Regions from separate parts of the Paenibacillus sp. Y930 genome, predicted to be linked through region 1. Evidence: predicted binding sites of a transcription regulator. Region 1 holds the regulator's gene; the other holds the start of a gene.
The links. The regulator Rex, encoded in region 1, represses fermentation and respiration genes when NADH is low (regulators of the CRP and FNR family bind a similar motif). The targets are predictions, from matches to a motif close to TTGTGAAATATTTCACAA.
Positions count from the first base shown of each region.

Region 2: a site for Rex is predicted at 4,118-4,135, ahead of nadA (quinolinate synthase NadA). Genes of this name have one in related genera too.

Region 1 covers NZ_JBXCIX010000004.1:500,180-508,245, reverse strand. Annotated here, with positions in the region: gene AC1TO5_RS14750 (acetate/propionate family kinase) at 1-670, opposite strand, end outside; gene AC1TO5_RS14745 (3-hydroxyacyl-CoA dehydrogenase family protein) at 667-1,539, opposite strand; gene AC1TO5_RS14740 (AAA family ATPase) at 1,647-3,140, opposite strand; gene AC1TO5_RS14735 (hypothetical protein) at 3,133-3,675, opposite strand; gene AC1TO5_RS14730 (hypothetical protein) at 3,955-4,482, opposite strand; gene AC1TO5_RS14725 (amidohydrolase) at 4,484-5,779, opposite strand; gene AC1TO5_RS14720 (redox-sensing transcriptional repressor Rex) at 5,772-6,416, opposite strand; gene dinG (ATP-dependent DNA helicase DinG) at 6,421-8,066, opposite strand, start outside.
Region 2 covers NZ_JBXCIX010000011.1:40,987-49,052, reverse strand. Annotated here, with positions in the region: gene AC1TO5_RS20075 (type III pantothenate kinase) at 1-401, opposite strand, end outside; gene nadC (carboxylating nicotinate-nucleotide diphosphorylase) at 398-1,282, opposite strand; gene nadB (L-aspartate oxidase) at 1,275-2,888, opposite strand; gene nadA (quinolinate synthase NadA) at 3,119-4,057, opposite strand; gene ftsH (ATP-dependent zinc metalloprotease FtsH) at 4,380-6,389, opposite strand; gene hpt (hypoxanthine phosphoribosyltransferase) at 6,483-7,019, opposite strand; gene tilS (tRNA lysidine(34) synthetase TilS) at 7,082-8,066, opposite strand, start outside.

The sequences.
Region 1 (8,066 bases):
ACGATTGACCATTAAGGATCGCTGTAAGACTACCACCGTTACCGATATGACAAGTAATCATTTTCAATGAAGCTAACTCTTTGTCAAGCACTTTCGCTGCAACATCACTAACATAAGCATGGGATGTTCCATGGAATCCATAACGACGAACTTTATGACGCGTGTACAATGATTTTGGAATCGCATATAAGTAAGATGTTTTTGGCATCGTTTGATGGAATGCTGTATCAAATACAACCACTTGCGGTACATTTGGCAAGTTCATTTCTACAGCTACAATTCCCATCATATGCGCTGGATTGTGAAGTGGCGCCAGCTCAAACAATCGTTTGACTTCGCTCTTCACTGCATCCGTAACGATAACAGAATTTTTGAAAATCTCGCCACCATGAACAATACGGTGACCTACTGCATCGATTTCAGCCATCGATTTTACTACGCCATGCTCGGCATGAATTAACATATCGATCACTCGCTTAACAGCAGTTACATGATCCAATATTTCTTTTACTTCAACAACTTCTTCTTTCCCTACTGGCTCATGTGTAACGATCGAAGAATCCATCCCGATACGCTCTACACGACCACTTGCTAATACAGATTCATTCGTCATATCGAATAATTGATATTTCAAAGATGAACTTCCAGCATTAATTACAAGTACTTTCATTCGACTCGATCTCCATCCGCATCATATTTGAAAAATCCTACCCCAGCTTTAACTCCAAGATGTCCAGCTCGCACCATTTTCTTCAGTACGATAGATGGTCGGTATTTCAACTCACCATATTCACGGAACATGTTTTCAAGTGCAGCTTGAACCGAATCTAAGCCAAATTGATCTGCCATTTGGAATGGACCGAGTTTGAATGAATATCCAACACGCATAGCATTATCGATATCTTCAGCTGTAGCAACACCCTCTTCAAGTACATGAAGCGCCTCATTAATGAATAGACACATTAAACGAGTCGTTACAAAACCTGGAGATTCAAATACCATAACTGCTTTTTTCTGAATGTCTTCCTCGACAAATTGCTTGGTTACTTCCACAGTTTCTTCGGAAGTTTTCAAGCCACGTACAATTTCAACCATATCAATTGACGATACAGGATGGATGAAATGCATACCAATAACACGCTCTGGAGAACATGTTGCACTTGCAATTTCAGTTAAGCTAAGTGATGAAGTATTACTTGCAAGAATTGTATCAGCACTTGTTACTTGATCAAGTTGCTTAAATATCTCTTTCTTTTGATCCAAATCTTCCGTAATGGATTCGATAATCAACTCACAACCCGTTAACTCTTCCATTTTCGAAATAGTATGAATACGAGAAAGAATTAATTTTTTCTCTGATGATGTAATAGCCCATTTCTCTATTTGTTTATCTAGGCTCATCTCAATCATGTTCAAAGCATGCTTTAATCGGTCATTAGAAATTTCAAGCATATAGACATCTAAACTATTTTTAGCTAGCATCTCAGCAATTCCTTGACCCATTGTCCCTACTCCAACAACTCCAACTTTCTTAATCATAGGTTTTTCGTTTCTCCCTTACAACATTTTATCCTATTCATTATAACTCTTTTCGAGATATTTTGCAGGCTCGGTAAGCGCTCTTATGCAATTTGTCGAAAATAAATCTAATTTAAGTCGTTATTCCACAATAATTTTCTAAAGTTGTCACCACTTACAAACTCCTCTTCCATTAATTGTGGCAAGGATTGATCGAAAATCACATATTGCTCTTCTAATTTTTGCTTCGTCTTCAATAATAATTCATCTAAAACTTGATTTGTGATCTCATTCCAGCGATCGGCTGTCATCATGCTACTATCTATAATTCCAATAGATGTTAATCCTGACTCTACCATCGTTTTTACGAGCTGTAATGCTTGATCAAAATCCCCTTTAGAACCTGTACTCCGTTCTCCATAAAATAACTCTTCGGCCACTGAGCCACCCAATGTCACCATAATTTTTCCTTCTAAATCAGTTTTCGTATATAAAAATTTTTCTGTTGTTGGTGTATGACGCACAAAGCCTAGCGCACCACCACGGGGCGTTAGAACAATCTGTGCGACGGACCCAGGTGCCGTTATTTCTGCCATAATAGCATGACCTATTTCATGTCGTGCTACTCTTAATTTGTCTTCGACAGTAGCTTCTCGATTGTTTCTTTCGCCTAATAAAACTTTATCAATAGCCGCTTGAATATGATCTCTTGTAATTTCTGCTTGCCCTTCACGCATCGTATAAATTGCTGCTTCATTCATCACAGCTTCAAGCTGCGCACCTGAAAATTGATACGTGTCTTTGGCGATCTGATCAAAATCTACCTCTTCATGAATTGTTTTATTCGCTGCATGCAATTCTATAATATGACGACGGCCTTTTTTATCGGGAAGAGATACTTCGATATGTCGATCAAATCGACCAGGTCTTAATAGCGCTTCATCTAGTATATCTTTCCGATTCGTAGCAGCAATTAACAAAACATTTACTTCAGTATTATGATAAATACCATCTAGTTCCGTTAGCAATTGATTCAATGTTTGATCATACTCGCGATGCTGGCCGCCATCACGTTTACCACCGATAACATCTATTTCATCAATAAATATAATCGCATTTTTCTTATTATGCTCTTTCGCTTGTTTTCTCGCTTTATTGAATAATTCACGAACACGGTTAGCCCCTGTACCGACATACATTTCCACAAATTCACTACCGGATGCGGCGATAAAGACGCTATCTGTATAATTGGCTGCTGCTTTTGCTAACATCGTTTTCCCCGTACCAGGAGGACCTGTAAGTAAAATACCTTTCATCATCCGAATGCCACGCTCGGCAATTTGATCCCGTTGAACGAGAAAATCTAATGCTTCTCTTAATTCTTGTTTGACATGTAATTGCCCACCGACCTGTTCAAAAGTAATCGCATCAATGACTGATTCCTTTTGATTTTTCAGACTAGCTAATCCTACCTGTTTATTAGACTGTGTGGCCATCATATAGACGACAACAAATAAAGCTACTGTAAATATGCCCGCTCCTATATTTATGAAATAACCAAATGTGACACTTAATAAGGCGGCAAGTATACCAATCGCACTTTCCTTTGCATAGTTACGCATTGCGCCATACCTCCATCTCCTGATTATGAATCGGAAGTAATATATGTTTCACTTGCAGATCTTTTCTAATCGTTATATACACATAGTTGTCATCAATCGTGGCATTGGCTTCTAAGCCTGTATTCTGCTGCTCTAATGAGTCCATTAAGCTCGGTAGCTTACTGTATTGCTGTAAGGACATTACTTCAGCAACATTGAACAGCTGAGTATCCCAAAGTGAATCTAACTCTCGTTGCTCTTGCTTAGTAAGAGAAATCGTAACAAGATTAGACTTATAAGAATGTTGGGTCATAATTAGTTCTATTTCATGAACGGCTTCTTCCAAAGTAACATTAGGAAGCGGCGCAATCTCAATAAAGACACGATCTCCGTCTTCTACAATTGGTAACGTCACTTCTGAAAATTGAGCCTGCTTAAGTTGATTTTCTAATGGTTTTTGCTGAGCTACATACTGATAAGTAAATCCACCAGTAACTACAACTATAATCGTAACTATAAATGCGATAATCATTGGCTTTAGCTTAAAATTTTGCAATTAGTCCACCTCAATTATCAATTTTTAACTACAATGAAAGTTCAAAATATGGGCTTTCAGAACCGAGAAGATGGAGCGCTACTTGAGAAAGGCGGAAGCGCAAGTGTACATTAGTAAGTACACGCGAACCGTACTTTCCAAGTTCGCTTCATATTCGACGCGAATACGCTACAACGCACTACTTCGTTATCAAAGTCCATTTTTTGAACTACCTTTATAGCAATTAGTATATCATCTTTGCTATACGAATTAATTGCATAAATAAAGGAAACGAGATCGTTATGATCTCGTTTCCTTAGGAATTGTATATTCATCTATTAAAGTTCCATCGCTCATTGCATAGAAGGCATAGATAATATAATTGCTATCATCCTCGCCATAATGAACTTCCCACGCTAGCTGATTTGCCAAATATGCTTCCTTTATCGTAACGTTTTTTGCAGTTGGCTTAGATGATTGTAGCTTTTGTAAGACAACTTCAGATGAAACAATAGCGTTCGTATTCGCTGAGGCTAATATGTTATTATCTTGCCATACCGCATACTGCTCTTGTCCATCCAATGTTTCCGCCAGCACTATCCAATACTGCTCTTCCCATATATATTTTTCAAGATAATTTTCAGTGGAAAGATCATATTGCTGAGCAAGACTTGCACGGACTTCATCTTTTTCATTCCAACGATCCATCTGGATATTACGATAAAACATAACGAGTAACACAATAATAACAATGAAAAGCAATATACTGAAAGCTATCCATTTGCGTGGCGTCATCCAAGGGGATCGTTTCTTTTCAATGGCTCTCATCTTATTTCAACAGACGCTCAAAGCTAGCTTGCGCCTCGTAGCGAACTTTCTCCTCATCCATTGTAAGTAGCTTTCTATTACTAACAACTTGCTTACCATCAATCCATACATGAGCTACATCACGACCATTAGCTGCATAGACAAGATGAGAAATAAGATCAGTACGTGGGAAGAAATGTGGTTGATCGATATTAATTGCAATAAAGTCAGCTTTTTTTCCAACTTCAAGCGTACCGATTTGCGAGTTCCAGATGGCTTCGGCACCCATTGACGTTCCAAGCTGCAGAGCTGTATAAGCAGGAACTACAGTCGGATCACCTGACACTCCTTTATGAAGCAATGCAGCAGCTCTTATTTCTTGGAATAGATCTAAGTTATTATTACTTGCAACACCATCAGTACCAAGCGAAAGCTTCACACCAGCTTTCAATAGTTCCGGTACTCTTGCTACACCACTTGCTAGCTTTAAGTTACTAATCGGATTATGAGAAATTGATGCACCTCTTGCTGCTAACAGTTCAATTTCTTCATCCGTTAGATGAACAGCATGCGCTAATAATGCTGGACGTGAGAAGAAGCCTAGCTCATCCAGATGCGCAACTGGACGTTTTCCGTACTCATCTACATTCTGCTGCACTTCAGCTTTCGTCTCTGACATATGAGTATGTAACGGCAAATTCAGATCATGTGCAGCTTGTACAATACGAGCGATATAATCTGGAGGGCAAGTATAAGGTGAATGCGGCGAAAGCATTGTAGATATTCTTCCATTACCTTGACCATTCCATTGTTTTGCAAATGAAATTGCATCTTCTAATTTGGCTGTTTGTACTTCAGGTGGACAAAGTCCGATGACTCCTCTAGTAAGAAAAGCACGAATACCTGCTTGCACCGAAGCTTCAGCGACTTGATCCATGCGATCATACATATCTACAAATGTTGTTGTACCACTTAGCAGCATTTCAGCAATCGCAAGATTACTTCCTGCCCGTGTATCTTGATCAACATATTTTTCTTCCATCGGCCACATTTTTTCTTGTAGCCACACTTGTAAGTTCAAATCATCTGAGAAACCGCGAAGTAATGTCATCGCTGCATGACCATGTGTATTCACTAAACCAGGCATGAACACTAATCCTTTACCATCTACACGCTCGGCATCTGCTATATCTACTGGTCGATCTGCACCAATATATGTGATGACATCATCTGTTACGATCATATGCCCACTTAACACTTCAGGTATTGCACCTGCCATCGTAACGAACAAACCGTTTTCAACCCATATCTTACTCATCGTCGGCCACCTCTTTATTATTCAAATAGTAAGCTAAGCTCAATAATTCCTTCGTAAAATCAGCATATTGGATCCGAACATGATCTGGCACACGTAATATTGTTGGAGCAAAATTAAGAATACCTTCGATTCTTGTTTCAGTTAATTGATTAGCAACATTTTGTGCTTCAGAAGCAGGTACAGTAATAATACCAATACGAATATTAAGTTCATCGATCGTTTTCGCTAATTCAGACATCGGCTGAACGGTTAAGTTATTAATTTTTGAACCCTCTTTATTTTCAACATTATCAAATACAGCAACAATTTGCATGTTATCATTACTGTACTTGTTATAATTACATAATGCATGCCCTAGGTTACCAGCACCGATCAAAGCTACATTAATAGTCTGATTAATTTTAAGTATATGACGTATTTTATCAATCAAGTAATCTACTTCATATCCTATTCCTTTACGTCCGAAATCACCGAAGTAAGCAAGGTCTTTTCGAATTTGTGCTGGATTGAGGTCTAATCGATTACCGAGATCTTGTGAGGAAACCGTCCCAATTTCACGACTTTTCAATTCATGAAGTACTTGCAAATAGATAGGTAATCTTCTAACAACAGCTTCAGAAATTTTTGTTTGCTTCATCCGTTCAATCCTCCTTTAACCACTCTTCCATCCGCTTGGCCATCTGACTTGTATGCATCGTCTCGATTTTCGGAGCAGGTAATGAATATAAAAAATGTTTACCATAATAAGCTTCAATTACTCTAGTATCATATATGATTACAATCCCTTTGTCAGTAGCTGTACGAACTAACCTACCAAAGCCTTGCTTAAAGCGAATGACTGCTTGCGGGATCGATAATTTCATAAATGGATTTTTCTTCTGCTTCACTAGCAATTCCGACTTCGCCTCAACAAGTGGATGATTAGGTGGTTGGAATGGCAGTCGCACAATCGCAAGACATTGCAACGCTTCTCCAGGAATATCTACGCCTTCCCAAAAGCTGCTTGTACCGAGCAACACCGATGCTTGATTTTGCAAAAATCTACGCGTTAATTTCGTGCGATTATTACTATCAACACCTTGTCCAAGCACTTGAATATTGCTACCTTGCAGCGTTGCTTTCAGCGGATCATATACTTGCTTTAACAATCGATATGAAGTGAATAAGATCAGCATTTTCCCACCGAGTGTCTGTGCACTTTCCGCTAATGAGCCTACTAATTTATCCAAATATGCCGCGTCAACATGAGCACCCTTCAAGACAGGGAAATCACGCGGGATAATAACTAAAGCCTGCTCACGATAATTAAAAGGTGAATCAAGCATGACTGCTTTTAACCGATTGGTGTTTTCATATGACGATAATCCAAGCTGCTCGGCAATATATTCAAAATTTTTCTGAATAGATAATGTAGCAGATGTCATAACGACAGTATCCTTCACTTCAAATAAATATTTTTTCAACAATCCGCTTACATCGACTGGGGCAGAATAAAGCTGTAATGATCTGAACTTATACGCTTGCGTTCCTTCCATCCAGTACACATAATCTTCCTGTTCAAGCTTCATAAACATCCGCAATTCGTCTTTGATTCTATTCAAATCACGTAATATACCATTCAAATCAATGAGAATGCTTTGCAAGCCTGTATCCTCATCAAGTCTTTCCTTCACTTCATTCGAAAGCTTTTCAATTGATTTAATAAATCGCGACAGTAATACATGGAAATTGTTTTCCACTTCCATCGCTTCGTTCCATTCATGCGGCAGCTTATGTCGATCTAATCGCAGCACCATACTTGCTGTACCAACAGATTCTACCTCATTACTTTGCATCGCATCGGAACTAACAATACTATAGAGCCATTCGAACAACTTATCCCAATGCTCTTTCATATCTTGAAGCTGTGGATAGGCACTATCGATCACTTCATTCCACGCAGCAGTATGATCGTCCCCATCCTCTTGAATACGAATACGAAGCGATGGAAGCACTCCTGTTCGCATGTCTTTATACAGCATGTTCATTGCATATATATACGAAGTATAGGTCATTTGGTTACCAAGATGTTTACCAGCAACTTCCTCAAGATGATGTGCTTCATCTAATATGAGATTGGTGTAACCAGGTAAAAGTCGATGATCGGCTTGAATATCTGTAAAAATCATCGAATGATTCGTAATACAAACATCAGATATCGTCGATTCATGCTTTGCACGATGATAATAACAACGTTTGAACCAAGGACAAGCGCGATTCAAGCATGAATCAGCGTCACTTGAAACCG
Region 2 (8,066 bases), on a different contig from region 1:
GTTGCTGTTCCGAAATCAACAACGATCAATGGAGCGCCATACTTCTCTATCGCAGCAACAGAGTTAACGATACGGTCAGCACCCACCTCGCGTGGATTTTCATAGCGAATGTTAAGTCCTGTTTTCACACCAGGTCCGACAATAAGTGGTGTCTTCTTCATATACTTAGCACATAGCTGCTCCAGCAATCCCATTAATGGCGGAACAACCGACGATATGGCAACCCCATCAATCTGTTGCAAGCTTATGCCGGCATACTGAAACAAGTTATGAATCATAATTCCATACTCATCAACTGTTCCAGAACGGTTCGTACTAATACGCCAATGATGCAATAATTGTTTCCCTTTATATATACCAAGTACGATGTTTGTATTGCCGACATCTATAACTAAAATCACGCGATAGTTCCACCTTTCTTCTCATTCAAGTCTAGACTAATGTCTAAGGCTTGAAAAGAATACGTCAAACCACCAACAGATATGACATCAACACCCGATGCTGCCTTATCATATATCGTATCAAGTGTAATGTTACCAGAAGCCTCAACGATAACATGTGAAGAGCGCTCCTTAATATATACAACTGCTTCTTTCATCGCTGCAGCCGGCATATTGTCGAGCATAATAATATCAGCCCCGCAATGAATAGCTTCTTGAATTTGCTCCATCGATTCGGTCTCCACTTCAATTTTCATCGTATGCGGAATTTGCTGGCGTGCGGATGCAACAGCAGCTGTAATACTACCAGCTCCTTTAATATGATTATCTTTAATCATAACAGCATCATACAATCCAAAGCGATGGTTATAACCCCCACCTATACGTACCGCATATTTCTCAAGCATACGATGACCAGGTGTTGTTTTTCGTGTATCAACAAGTTTTGTCGGTAGTCCTTGCAACGCTTGCACAAAGCTATTCGTTTTCGTTGCGATCCCTGAAAGTCTTTGCATCAAGTTCAAAGCAAGTCGTTCTCCAGTAAGCAAGCTTCTCGTACTACCCTCAACTTCAATAATGACGGTGCCTTTATCAACAGAATCACCATCTTCAACTAACGCGTTAAATATTAATGATGTATCTACTACTTCAAATACAAGTCGAGCAATCGGAATACCTGCAATAATTCCTGGTTCTTTCATATGAATGACGGCTTTAGATATCGAGTTTACAGGTATTGTTGTCTCTGTTGTAATATCTCCACTACCTATATCCTCTGCTAACCAACTACGTATCAATTGCTTCAGTTCATAATCGTATCCGCCGTTTGTCCACTCAAACATTTGTGATCCACTCCTCAAATTGACCAGTTTCACGATTCAATACCGTATGCTTGCTCCAATGTTCATCATCACGATTCGGGAAATCCTCACGATAATGTCCACCGCGACTTTCTTCTCTGAAAAGTGCTGACTCCGTAACGAGTAACGCACAAGTTAACATATTCGCAAATTCGAACTCTTCACGCTCCGTAAGTTCTGTATTGAAAATAGTAACTTGTCGCATTAATTCATCTAATCCCTTTTGCAGCCCTTCGCGATTACGTTTCAAACCAGCATAACGCACCATAATTTTCTGTAGCTTCAAGCGGCGTTCCACAACAGGCTGGATCGCATGGATATGACGATCACCAGTGAAACTCGTATTCGGCACCCCTGTAAGTGGTGACAATAACGCTATACGGTCGACAATACGTCTACCGAAAACAATAGCTTCGGAAAGAGAATTACTCGCCAATCTATTCGCACCATGTACGCCTGTTGATGAAACTTCGCCACAAGCAAACAAACGAGAAATATTAGTTTCTCCATTCAAGTCAGCTTCGACTCCGCCCATCATATAGTGCATGGCAGGGGCAACAGGAATCCAATCGGTCGTTAAATCTAAACCATAGTCCAAACAATATTTATAGATCGTTGGGAAACGATGCTTAATTTTCTCTTCGGTTTCATGCGTAATATCAATATATACGAAAGTAGATTTACTCTCTTCCATCTCACTTACGATGGCACGAGCAACAACATCTCGCGGAGCAAGCTCTAATTGTTCATGATATTTGTCCATAAAACGTTCGCCTTTAATATTACGTAAATAGGCCCCCTCACCACGAACAGCTTCTGAAATTAAGAAGCGTGGCGCGCCAGGGTAACATAGCGATGTGGGATGGAATTGAATAAACTCCATATCACGTATATTAGCACCTGCACGATATGCCATAGCAACACCATCTGCCGTAGCAACTTCTGGATTCGTTGTATAGCGATAGAGTTGACCCGAACCGCCAGAGCATAGAACTGTAGCTTTGCCTCGTAAAAATAATCGCTCTCCATTGCTTTTCTGGACAATCGCTCCATAGCAAATACCTTTGTCTGTTACGAGATCAATAACGAAATGATTGTCCCATACATCAATATTAGCATTGGCAATTGCCTTCTCAGAAAGAGCACGTACAATTTCAAATCCTGTAGCATCTCCATTGGCATGCAAAATACGACGCTGACTATGAGCTCCCTCTTGTGTAAGGGCATATTCTCCATTTTCCACGTCGAATTGCGTGCCGAGCTTAATTAGATTTTCTACACCTTCTGGACCTTCATGAACGAGCACATCCACAGCACTATGATCACAAAGACCTGCACCTGCTACTATTGTGTCCTGCAAATGATATTCGGGTGAATCATCAGCTGATATAACCGCTGCAATGCCACCTTGCGCATAACGAGTATTGCTATCCAACAATGACTTTTTCGTAATCATCACAACAGATTGCCCTTTACTAGAACGAAGCGCCGTAAACAAACCGGCAATTCCTGCTCCGATTACAATCACATCAGTATCCACTACCGGCAAGCTCTGAATATCTATATCCACTAAATATCTTGGAATCATTGTTGTACCCTCCGAACTTCCTCTACGTGCACGTTCAGCTACTTCCAATCGAGGTTCAAAGAGCGGGCTTTCGAAAGCCGAGAAGAGGGAGCGCTACTTGAGGAAGGAGGACACTCCAGTGTACGTTATTGGTACACGAGTCCCACACTTCCCAAGTTCGCTTCCTATTCGACGTCGAATAACCTACGAAGCATACCCATCGTTATCAAAGTCCGCTTTTTAAACACCCTCTACTTTACAAGTAACATGCGCTCTAGTGATAAACGTGCCTGGTCAGCCACATGAGGCGGCACATAAATTTGAGGCTGCATCGTTTCCAGACATTTCACAAGCTTTTTCAAATTATTAACCTTCATGTTCGGACATACTAAATATTTTGAAGCGAAGTTGAATGTTTTATTGGGACTATCAAGACGTAATTGATAGCCTGTTCCATCTTCTGTACCTACAATAAACTCTTGGCATGGTGATTCTTTACAATATTTCAAAATGGCTGTTGTACTTCCTACAAAGTCTCCAAGCGCTACTACTTCTGGACGACATTCAGGATGTACAACAAATTGTGCATTAGGATATTTCGCTTTCATTTCTTCTACATCTTTGACGGTTAGCATATCATGCGTATTGCAATAGCCTTCCCAAATAATCATTTTTTTGTCTGTATTTTGTTGAACATAATGACCAAGGTTTTTATCTGGCACCCAGATGACTTCGTCACCTTCTACAGAATTGACAACATTCAATGCATTGGCAGATGTACAACAAATGTCTGTTTCAGCTTTAATCTCAGCTGATGAGTTAATATATGTGACAACGGTCGCATTAGGATGCTGTGCCTTTAGCTTACGAAGACCATCAACATTAACCATATCCGCCATCGGACAACCTGCTCGTTCATCAGGAATAATGACTGTTTTGTTAGGCGCAAGAATTTTTGCACTCTCGCCCATAAAGTGAACACCGCAAAATACAATAACTTCAGCATCAGTTTGAGCAGCTTTTTGAGCTAATAGAAACGAATCCCCACGAAAATCGGCAACCTCTTGAATTTCATCACGTTGATAATAATGTGCTAATATAATCGCATTTCTTTCTTTCTTCAGCTCCATAAGACGTTCACGCAATTGACGATTCTGTTCTTGTTTGCGTTCTAGCGCTAATGTTTCCACTCTAGATCCTCTCCTCTATGCACAATGGTTTTGTTACTATTTACAATAGCAATAACGACTTTGTGAATTCTTGCACTTACTCTACAAGTCGCTTCCTATACATTTAAAAAAAGTAATTAAAGATAAACGATTCAAGATTTAATTTACATGTGTTAACCCGTCATGTCAATGGAGTAAGCAGCAAATGTTCATCATTCCTTAACATTTAAATAATGGAAGGCTAATTTGTTCGCTTTAAAGCCCGTTAGTTTCAAATAAACAAAAAGACTGTCCTCTTCAACAACCTTACAGTTGAAGAGAACAGCCTTGCTATTTAATATGATTAGTCTTTTTTGTTATCATCATCTACCGGATTGTTCGGAATCGGGTCCTGCTCTGTTACAGACTCTTCATCTTCACGCGGTTGAATGCGAACTTTCACATCACCGATCTCATCGATAATTGGTGCTGCTTTCGATTCTACGATCGCTTCAGTTGAAGCACCGCCAGCAAACGGAGCTGGTAAGTGACCTGTTTCAAGCAATGACTTGATTTGCTCGATTTCCAACGTCTCAACATCAAGCAATGTCGTTGCAATAGCATGCATCTCTTTGCTCTTCTCGTTAAGAAGGTCTCTCGTACGGTTATAACATTCGTTAATAATCGCTTGCATTTCTTGGTCAATCTCATATGCGATCGCATCTGAGTAATTTTGTTCGTGACCAATGTCACGTCCTAAAAATACAGAACCTTGCTGCGAGCTACCGAACTGCATTGGTCCTAGTTTATCGCTCATACCATACTCCATAATCATGCTACGAACAATAGCTGTAGCTTGCTTGAAGTCACTGTATGCACCTGTACCAATTTCCCCAATGAAGATTTCCTCGGCAACACGACCTGCTAACAGACCACATACGCGATCTAGTAGCTCGTTCTTCGTTACAAGCATACGATCTTCTTTTGGCAGCATGATTACATATCCGCCAGCGCGTCCACGAGGAATGATCGTAACTTTGTGAACTTGATCTGCATGCTCTAGGTAGTAGCCAGCAATCGTGTGTCCAGCTTCATGATAAGCAACAATGCGCTTCTCACGATCACTAATAACACGACTCTTCTTCTCTGTACCTACGATAACACGATCAATCGCATCATCGATATCAACCATATTTATTTCCTTCTTATTACGACGAGCAGCAAGTAATGCTGCTTCATTCAGAAGGTTTTCAAGATCAGCACCACTGAATCCAGTTGTACGTTTCGCAATAGTAGCTAAATTTACTTCACTTGTAAGTGGCTTATTACGCGCATGTACCTTCAACACGTCTTCACGACCTCTAACGTCAGGACGATCTACCGTAATTTGACGGTCAAAACGACCTGGACGAAGTAACGCTGGATCCAAGATATCAGCACGGTTCGTTGCAGCGATAATAATAATACCTTCGTTAGCACCGAAACCATCCATTTCTACTAGCATCTGGTTCAACGTTTGTTCACGCTCATCATGACCACCGCCAAGACCAGCTCCACGTTGACGACCTACTGCATCGATCTCATCAATGAAGATAATACATGGTGCATTTTTCTTCGCATTCTCGAACAAGTCACGAACACGAGAAGCACCAACACCGACGAACATTTCCACGAAGTCAGAACCTGAAATACTAAAGAATGGTACGCCAGCTTCTCCAGCAACTGCTCTTGCCAGCAATGTTTTACCTGTACCTGGAGGTCCTACAAGAAGTACCCCTTTCGGAATACGAGCACCTACCAAGTTGAACTTACGAGGATCTTTCAAGAAATCAACCACTTCGATAAGTTCTTGTTTCTCTTCATCAGCTCCTGCAACATCTTCGAACGTAACTTTTTTCTTGTCTTCCGTATAAAGCTTGGCTTTGCTCTTACCAAAGTTCATAACTTTGCCGCCGCCACCTTGAGCTTGATTCATTAAGAAGAAGAACAATACGAAAATTAAGATGAACGGTATTAATGTTACTAAGAAGTTAGACCAGAAACTTGGTGTCTTCATCTTCGTGTATTCTAAGGAGAACCCAAATTCTTGACGAAGCTCTTCGAGCTGTCCTAACGAACTAACCCCAGCACGAGATGTAAAGCTTTGACTACTATCATCTGCTGGCACCTGTGTATACTTACCCGTCACTAAGTAGGATTGATCTTCATACCTCAAAACTAATTCTGCCACATTCCCTGATTCGATTGCTATAACAAGCTCATCGTATCTTAAAGGTTTGGAAGTATCACCTGTTTTACTAATGTAATTATAGATCCCTATCGTAACCAAAAAAATAATTAAATAATAACCTGTATTACGGATGAACCGTTTCATCCCCTACCTCCTCTCAGACGCTTCAATTATTTTAACATAGCATGTCTTTCGATAACAACGTATAGCTGTTATAGAGGACATACCTGGCCAGTCCTACGAATAGATTTCTGGCTTAAGGATGCCGATAAATGGCAAATTACGATACTTTTCAGCAAAGTCTAAGCCATAACCGACAACGAACTCGTCTGGTAATGTATATCCCTTATAATGGGGCTGAAGATCTACTGTACGTCGAGCAGGTTTGTCAAACAACGTTGCAACAGTAACTGATGCCGCATTGCGATGCTCTAATACATCGATCAAATAGCTTAAAGTAAGACCACTATCGATAATATCTTCTACAATGATCACGTCACGACCTTCAACGGAAACATCAAGGTCTTTAATAATTTTGACAACGCCTGATGAAATTGTAGATTGGCCATAGCTCGAGACGGCCATAAAATCGATTTCTAGTGGGATTTTGATCTCTTTCACAAGATCAGACATGAAAATAAATGCGCCTTTTAAGATACAAATAACGAGCGGATTGCGACCTGTAAAGTCCTTCGTTAATTGTTCACCAAGCTCTTTCACCTTTTGTGAAATTTGTTCCTCACTATATAGCACTTCTTGAATGTCGTTTAACAACTGAAATCCCCCTACACTTAACTATGTTATGTTTCTAAATCAAGTTCATTCCTATTCATCGATCAAGCTAAAAATTGGTTGCCTCTGTTGCATGTGATCACAATATAAGTATTCGTTTGCTCATTGACTAAGCTATAACTTGATCTACGCACACCAGGAAGCCAGATGATTTGATTCGAATGCTGGAGCAAGATTGGATAGGTATCACGTTCAGAAATAGCGATTTTTTCATCCACGAACATATCTTGCACTTTTTTCGTTCCATTTAACCCTATAACATTCATTCGGTCACCAGTTAATCGGGAACGAATGGTAAGTGGAAACGAAATCGTATCATAATCAAATACCGCTTCATATCTAGAAGCTGGATTCGGCAGTTGTGCATCGCCTTCGTAAAGCTTACATGAGATCAACCAATTACCGTATTGTACCATACAAGGTAGCTGTTGTTGTTCAATGATGAGTGGCTTAGCTTTTGTCGACTGGAAAAGCGAATAATTATTACTATGTACAAAGCGCAATATATCGTATTCGCGGACGCATACGATCCCTTCGCCAACATCGATACGATACGTGGATGTCGCAGTATTTCCTGCAGCCCATCGTATTCGCTCTATGCCCTCGAACGAAATGCTAGTTGCTTCTTGAGAAAGATAACTTAATATTAGTTTAATCAATCTTCTTTGTAAAGCGACGTGAGCGTCTAATAACACTTTGCAATTAATTATTATACTCTGATCTTGATGTTTCACATCTTCTACAAACATCTGATTGGCTTGTTGCTGCATCCAATCATCTTCAACTCCCGCTACGTCAGCCAGTCGTGCTAACGATTGTGTCAGCTTCGGATTAAAGGTTTCTAAGTAAGGAATAACATCTAGTCGAACTTTATTGCGGAAATAATCTCGTTGCTCATTACTACTGTCATTAACATATCGTATTTGCTGCTCGTGACAGTAAACAATCAAGTCATCCTTCCTCATACGAAGTAGAGGACGAATGAGTTCCACGTTTTTTTCAGAACGCTTCATAGCCATACCACTTAGC